One region of the Salipiger bruguierae genome, then DNA from elsewhere that is predicted to be linked to it. Evidence: riboswitches for the same ligand, from Rfam matches in the RefSeq annotation. Region 1 holds a riboswitch; each other region holds the start of a gene.
The links. A riboswitch is a leader RNA that binds a small molecule or an ion and turns the genes downstream of it on or off. The one in region 1 is predicted to bind thiamine pyrophosphate.
Positions count from the first base shown of each region.

Region 2: it holds a riboswitch for thiamine pyrophosphate, as region 1 does, so the genes downstream of both, PVT71_RS20805 (FAD-dependent oxidoreductase) here and PVT71_RS03495 (thiamine ABC transporter substrate binding subunit) in region 1, are expected to answer to the same signal.
Region 3: it holds a riboswitch for thiamine pyrophosphate, as region 1 does, so the genes downstream of both, thiC (phosphomethylpyrimidine synthase ThiC) here and PVT71_RS03495 (thiamine ABC transporter substrate binding subunit) in region 1, are expected to answer to the same signal.

Region 1 is NZ_CP123384.1:717,982-720,237, forward strand. Features, by position in the region: gene aroC (chorismate synthase) at 1-630, opposite strand, end outside; TPP riboswitch at 824-933, shown strand; gene PVT71_RS03495 (thiamine ABC transporter substrate binding subunit) at 985-1,965, shown strand; gene PVT71_RS03500 (thiamine/thiamine pyrophosphate ABC transporter permease ThiP) at 1,941-2,256, shown strand, end outside.
Region 2 is NZ_CP123385.1:1,386,352-1,388,607, forward strand. Features, by position in the region: gene PVT71_RS20800 (DUF1326 domain-containing protein) at 1-286, opposite strand, end outside; TPP riboswitch at 494-619, shown strand; gene PVT71_RS20805 (FAD-dependent oxidoreductase) at 748-1,737, shown strand; gene thiS (sulfur carrier protein ThiS) at 1,727-1,924, shown strand; gene PVT71_RS20815 (thiazole synthase) at 1,928-2,256, shown strand, end outside.
Region 3 is NZ_CP123384.1:268,268-270,523, forward strand. Features, by position in the region: gene thiC (phosphomethylpyrimidine synthase ThiC) at 1-1,188, opposite strand, end outside; TPP riboswitch at 1,315-1,433, opposite strand; gene fabD (ACP S-malonyltransferase) at 1,617-2,256, opposite strand, start outside.

The DNA of each region.
Region 1 (2,256 bases):
GATCACCGCGCCGACGCTGTCGCCGGACTTGCGCAGCCCGTCGAGGTAGTCCGCCCAGCCCTCGGCCGTCTCGGCATCCGGGCACCAGAACGGGTTGCGCGCGATCTCGTCCCAGTCGAAGCGCGACCGGTCGATCGCCTGCGGCCCCATCTGCACCATGTAGCCGGTGATCGAGATCCCCGGCGCCAGCTCGGCCAGCGCCGCCCGCGCCAGCCCGCCCGCGGCGACCCGCGCCGCCGTCTCGCGCGCCGAGGAGCGCCCGCCCCCGCGGTAGTCGCGGATGCCGTATTTCTGGAAATAGGTGATGTCGGCGTGGCCCGGGCGGAACTTCGCCGCGATCTCGGAATAGTCCTTCGAGCGCTGGTCGGTGTTCTCGATCATCAGCTGCACCGGCGTGCCGGTGGTCTGCCCCTCGAAGACGCCCGACAGGATCCGCACCGCGTCGGGCTCGCGCCGCTGCGTGGTGTACTTGTTCTGCCCCGGTTTGCGCAGGTCGAGCCAGTGCTGCAGCGTGGCCTCGTCGATCGGCACGCCCGGCGGGCAGCCGTCCACGGTCGCGCCAAGCGCCGGCCCGTGGCTCTCTCCCCAGGTGGTCACGCGGAAGAGATGGCCGAAGGTGTTGAGGCTCATGGTCGGGTCTCCTGTGTCGTGCCGTCCGGGTGCATGCTTGCCCGGGCCCGCGCCGCGGGCCCGCCTTTCAGGCCAGTCTGTTAGGCCAGCGCGGCCAATGCCTCAAGGGAATTGTCTCGGCCCGGGCCGGCCACGCGCGCATTTCGCCCCGCGGCAATTCACCTTGCCAGAGCCCCGCCGCCCGGCTAGGTCTTGCGCCACCTCGGGGTGCCGGACGCGCAAGCGCCGGCTGAGATGCAAATCCGCGAACCCGTTGAACCTGACCCGGTTAACACCGGCGGAGGGAAGGTCACGGCCCAAGGCGCAGATGCCCCCGGCCCGTCTTGCCCTCTCGCCGCAAATTTGGAGGATGCCATGAAGGCCATCAGTTTTGCAGCGGGATGTCTCTTTGCCAGCACGGCGCTGGCGCAGGAGCCCGTCCTCACCGTCTACGCGGGCGATTACGTCGTCTCGGAATGGGGCCCCGGCCCGAAGATCGAGGAGATGTTCGAGGCGCGCTGCGGCTGCGACCTGCAGTTCAAGCCCGGCGACCTGCTGCCCCGCCTGCTGCTCGAGGGCGCGCAGACCGAGGCCGACGTGGTCTTCGGTCTCAACACCGACGTGACCAAGAAGGCGCGCGAGAGCGGGCTCTTCGCCCCGCACGGCGTCGACCTCTCGCCGCTGACCCTGCCGATCGCGTGGACCGACGACACCTTCCTGCCCTACAACTACGCCGAGACCGCCTTCATCTACGACACGACCCGCCTGGCCGAGCCGCCGCAGAGCTTCGCCGAGCTGCTCGACGCGCCGGATGACCTGAAGATCGTCATCCAGGACCCGCGCAGCTCGATCTCGGGCCTTGCGATGGCGCTCTGGGCCCAGGCGGTCTTCGGCGACAGGACCGAGGACGCCTGGCGCAAGCTGGCGCCGAAGATCCTCACCGTCACCAAGGGTTGGTCGGAAAGCTACGGGCTCTTCACCGACGGCGAGGCGGACATGGTGCTGAGCTACACCACCTCGCCCGCCTACCACATCATCGCCGAGGAGGATCACACCAAGAAGGCGCTGATCTTCCCCGAGGGGAACTACTTCATGGTCGAGCTGGCCGCCAAGGTCGCCACCACCGACCAGCCCGAGCTCGCGCAGCAGTTCATGGACTTCCTGCTGACGCCGGAGTTCCAGCAGATGATCGCCACCGGCAACTGGTCCTTCCCGGCGGCGCTGCCGCATGACCAGTGGCCCGAGGGCTTCAGGGAGCTGCAACAGCCGACCAAGGTGCTCTTCTACTCCGAGGACGAGGCCGCGGCGCTGCGCGACGAGGCCATCGAGGCATGGCGCCGCGGCCTCTCGCAGTAGGCGCCGCCCTCGTCGCGGCCGGGCTGGTGCTTGCACTGGTGCTCGGCCCGGTCGCGGCGGTGCTGGCCCGTGCCGGAGGCTGGGGCGCGCTCGGCCCCGGCGACTGGCAGGCGCTGCGCTTCACGCTCCTGCAGGCGCTGCTTTCGGCGCTCTTCTCGGTCGTGCTCGCGATCCCCGTCGCCCGCGCGCTGTCGCGGCGGCGCTTCCCGGGGCGCGGGCTGCTGATCTCGCTTCTCGGCGCGCCCTTCATCCTGCCCACCATCGTCGCCGTGCTGGGGCTGATCGCGGTCT
Region 2 (2,256 bases), on a different replicon from region 1:
TGCGTCCCTGCAGCAGGTCGATGGCCGCCGCGCTCTGCTCGTTGCTGGCCTTGCTGTCGATGTAGAGCTGGCGCTTCCAGTTCCCGGCGAGCACGTTGCCGGGGATCTTGCCGACACCGGCGACGATCACGCCGCTCATGTCCACCCCGTCGACCTCGCCCGAGTTGATGCGATAGGCAAGCGTCGCGTCGCAATAGCCGTTGTCCGGATCCTCCCCGATCCAGCAAGGGCAGAGAACATTGCAGTTGCAGACCTCGAGAAGGTCGCCTTCGATCGAATATCCCATGAAAATTCCCCCTATATGTGCTGCCCCCAGAGGCAGCGGCAGGACGAAGCTGCAAAGGTCGCGACAGGCGCGACGCAATGATGCCCGGGGATCCTTGCCTGCGCGCAGTCTACCACGAAACGCGGCGGATTTGTACCGTCCGGCTCCGCTCGGCGGCGGGCGCGCGGGAAATGGGCGATTGACCGTGCCCCGGCATCGCCTATGCTCGCGCCACGTCAGGGGAGTCCCGCCACGGGGACTGAGAGGCTGACAGGCGCGCGTGCCGCGCCGGTGATGCGACCCTTTGAACCTGACCCAGTTGACGCTGGCGTAGGAAGACCGAAGGGCAATCTTCTCCATGCATCGCGGCTGGGGTGGTCCTTTCGGGCCACTCGGCCCCTTTGCGCCTCCGCGCGCCCGGGCCCGGGCGGCCCCGTCTGCCTTCCCGCGCGTCCTCCGGGTCCCGATGGAAGGGAGGCCGAGTGGAGACGAATTCACACATCCTGCGACACCGCCATGGCGGTCGGATCTCGGTGCTGGGGGCCGGGGTCGCGGGGCTCTGCGCCGCCACGGCGCTGGCCGGGCGCGGCTTTGACGTCGAGCTCATCGCGCCCGAGGATGCGCCACCGCCTGCATCGCTGCTGGCGGGCGGGATGCTCGCCCCGTTCTGCGAGGGCGAGAGCGCGCCGCCCGAGATCACCCGCCGGGGACAGGCCGCGCTTGGCTGGTGGCGGGCGCGGACGCGCAGCTACTCGGCCACCGGCACGCTGGTCATCGCCCCGCCACGCGACCGGGCCGAGCTCGAGCACTTCGCCCGCGCGACACAGGGCCACGTCCGCACCGATCCCGCCGCGCTCGAGCCCGAGCTCGCGGGGCGTTTCGCCACCGGCCTCTTCTTTGCGGAAGAGGCGCACATCGACCCGCGCCTCGCCATGGACGAGCTGCGCGCGGCGCTCGAGGCCCGAGGCGTGCCGATCCATGGTGGCCCGGCTTCGGGGCGGATCGTCGACTGCCGGGGCCTCGGCGCCCGCGACCACCTTCCGGACCTGCGCGCGGTGCGCGGAGAGATGCTCGAGCTGCACGCGCCCGGGGTCAAGCTCACCCGCACCCTCCGCCTGCTGCACCCGCGCTTTCCCTGCTACATCGTCCCGCGCGGGCAGGGGCGCTACATGCTCGGCGCCACCATGGTCGAGAGCGCGCGCCCCGGCGGGATCACCGCCCGTGCCGCAATGGAGCTGCTCTCGGCCGCCTACACCGTGCACCCCGGCTTTGCCGAGGCCGAGATCCTCGCCACCGGCGCCGGGCTGCGCCCCGCCTTTCCCGACAACATCCCCGCGATCCGCGAGACCGGCGACCGCATCCACCTCAACGGCATGTATCGCCACGGCTTTCTCATGGCCCCGGTGCTGGCCGAGGAGCAGGCCGCGCGCCTTGCCGCAGACCCCACCAAGGAGGCGCATCATGCGCATTGATCTCAACGGCGAAAGCCTCACCACAACCGCGCCGACGCTCGCGACGCTGCTCGCCGAGCGCGGCTTCGATCCGGCCTCGGTCGCCACCGCGCTCGACGGCGCCTTCGTGCCACGCGGGCTGCGCGAGCGCACCGCGCTGCGCGACGGCGCCAAGGTCGAGGTCCTGTCGCCGATGCAGGGGGGCTGAGCGATGTTCTACGGCACCGATCTTTCGTCCCGGCTGATGCTGGGCACCGCGCAATATCCCTCGCCCGCCGTGCTGGGTGAGGCCGTCGCCGCCTCGGGGGCCGAGGTGATCACCGTCTCGCTGCGCCGCGAGGGGGCGGAGGGCGCGGGGTTCCGGGATCTTCTCAGGGCCACAGGCTGCCGCATCCTGCCAAACACCGCCGGCTGCCACAGCGCGCGCGAGGCGGTGACCACGGCGCAGATGGCGCGCGAGATCTTCGGCACCAACTGGATCAAGCTCGAGGTCATCGGCCACGCCGACACGCTCCAGCCCGATCCCTTCGCGCTGGTCGA
Region 3 (2,256 bases), 450 kb from region 1:
TGCGATCTGCGTGAGCTCGCCCAGCGTTTCCAGCTCGGCGAACTGCGCCTCGTCGTTGGCATCGGCGATGGAGCCCGGCCGCAAACCGTCGCCGAGCGAGAAGGAGACATCATAGGCCCGCGCGATCTCGCAGATCTCCTCGAAGTGCTCGTAGAGGAAGCTCTCGCGGTGGTGGTGCAGGCACCACTTGGCCATGATCGAGCCGCCCCGGCTGACGATGCCGGTCACCCGGTTCACCGTCATCGGGATCATGTGCAGCCGCACGCCCGCGTGGATGGTGAAATAGTCCACCCCCTGCTCGGCCTGCTCGATCAGCGTGTCGCGGAACACCTCCCAGCTGAGATCCTCGGCGATGCCGCCGACTTTCTCGAGCGCCTGGTAGAGCGGCACGGTGCCGATCGGCACCGGCGAGTTGCGCAGGATCCAGTCGCGGATGTTGTGGATGTTCCGCCCTGTCGAGAGGTCCATGACCGTGTCCGCGCCCCAGCGCGTCGCCCAGACCATCTTCTCGACCTCCTCGGCCATCGAGGAGGTCACCGCCGAGTTGCCGATGTTGGCGTTGATCTTCACCAGGAAGTTGCGGCCGATGATCATCGGCTCGAGCTCGGGGTGGTTGATGTTGGCAGGGATGATCGCGCGGCCTCGGGCAATTTCGTCGCGCACGAACTCGGGCGTCACGAAATCGGGGATCGCGGCGCCCCAGTCCTGCCCGTCGCGCACGAGCGCGGCCTTTGCGGCCTTGCGCCCGAGGTTCTCGCGGATCGCGACGAATTCCATCTCGGGCGTGACGATCCCGGCGCGGGCATAGGCCAGCTGGGTGACCGCCCGGCCGCCCGTGCCCTTGCGGGGCGCGTGGCGGACCGGGAACTCGGGCACCAGCCGCGCGCCCTCGGCAAAGCCGTTGTCCTCGGGCGTCACGTGGCGACCGGCGTAGCTCTCGGTGTCGGCGCGGGCGGCGATCCAGCCCTCGCGCAGCCGCGGCAGCCCGCGGTCGAGGACGATGTCGGCGGCGGGATCGGTGTAAGGGCCGGAGCTGTCGTAGACGGTCACCGGCGGCTCGCCGGCCGAGGGGTGCAGGTCGATCTCGCGCATCGGCACGCGGATCTGCGGATGCAGCGAACCCTCGTGCCAGACGCGGCGCGAGGCGGGCAGCGGCCCGCAGGTGACGGTTGGGGTCAGGTCTTTCATCGGTCGGAGCCTCCAAGCTCGAAGCGGTGGAGACCCAGTTCCGTGCGTGAATGGAGAGACGCCGCTGCATGGGGACGGGGGACTCCCCCCGTGGTCCTTTCCGCAGAACAGGGGCGCAGAGCCCCCGGCAACGCCTGTGCACCATCCCTACGCCAGTATGAACTGGATCAGGTTCGTCGGGTCACTGCGCTGCGCGGACGCCAGCAGTATCTCAGCCCCTTGTCGGGACCCCCCGGGTGTAGTGGCGCCACCCTGCGGCGAGTCGGGCGGGGCGTCAAGGTGGTGCCTCGGGCCAATGGGCGGGGCTAGCGGAGGGGTGGACTCGAGTATTTGGAGAAAGATGAAAGGGCGGATGCGGCGCCCGGAATGCGGAAAGGGCGGCGCCGCGTGGCACCGCCCTTTGCGTTTTCAGGCGACTGGCTAAGCGCTCAGACGGCTTCGAGCGCCGCCTTCACGTCCTCGGGCGCGCCGACGTTGCGCAGCGCGGCGCTGCGCTCGATGCGCTTGACCATGCCCGAGAGCGCCTTGCCCGCGCCGATCTCCCAGAACTCGGTGACGCCCTGCGCCACCATGTATTCCACCGACTCGCGCCAGCGCACCGAGCCGGTGACCTGCTCGACCAGCAGCGCGCGGATGCGGGCGGGGTCGGTGACAGCCTCGGCGACGACGTTGGCGACGAGCGGCACGCTCGGGGCCTTGATCTCGACCTGCTCGAGCGCCTCGGCCATGACCTCGGCGGCGGGGGCCATCAGCGCGCAGTGGAAGGGCGCGCTCACCGGCAGCAGCAGCGCGCGCTTGGCGCCCTTGTCCTTGGCGATGTCGAGCGCCCGCTCGACCGCGGCCTTGCTGCCCGAGATCACCACCTGCGACGGGTCGTTGTCGTTCGCCGCGGCGCAGACCTCGCCCTGCGCGGCCTCCTCGGCCACGGCGCGGGCACCGGCGAGATCGAGGCCGAGCAGCGCGGCCATGGCGCCTTCGCCCACCGGCACGGCGGCCTGCATCGCCTTGCCGCGGGTGCGCAGTAGCTTGGCGGCATCGCCGACGCTGAGCGCGCCGGCGGCGGTCAGC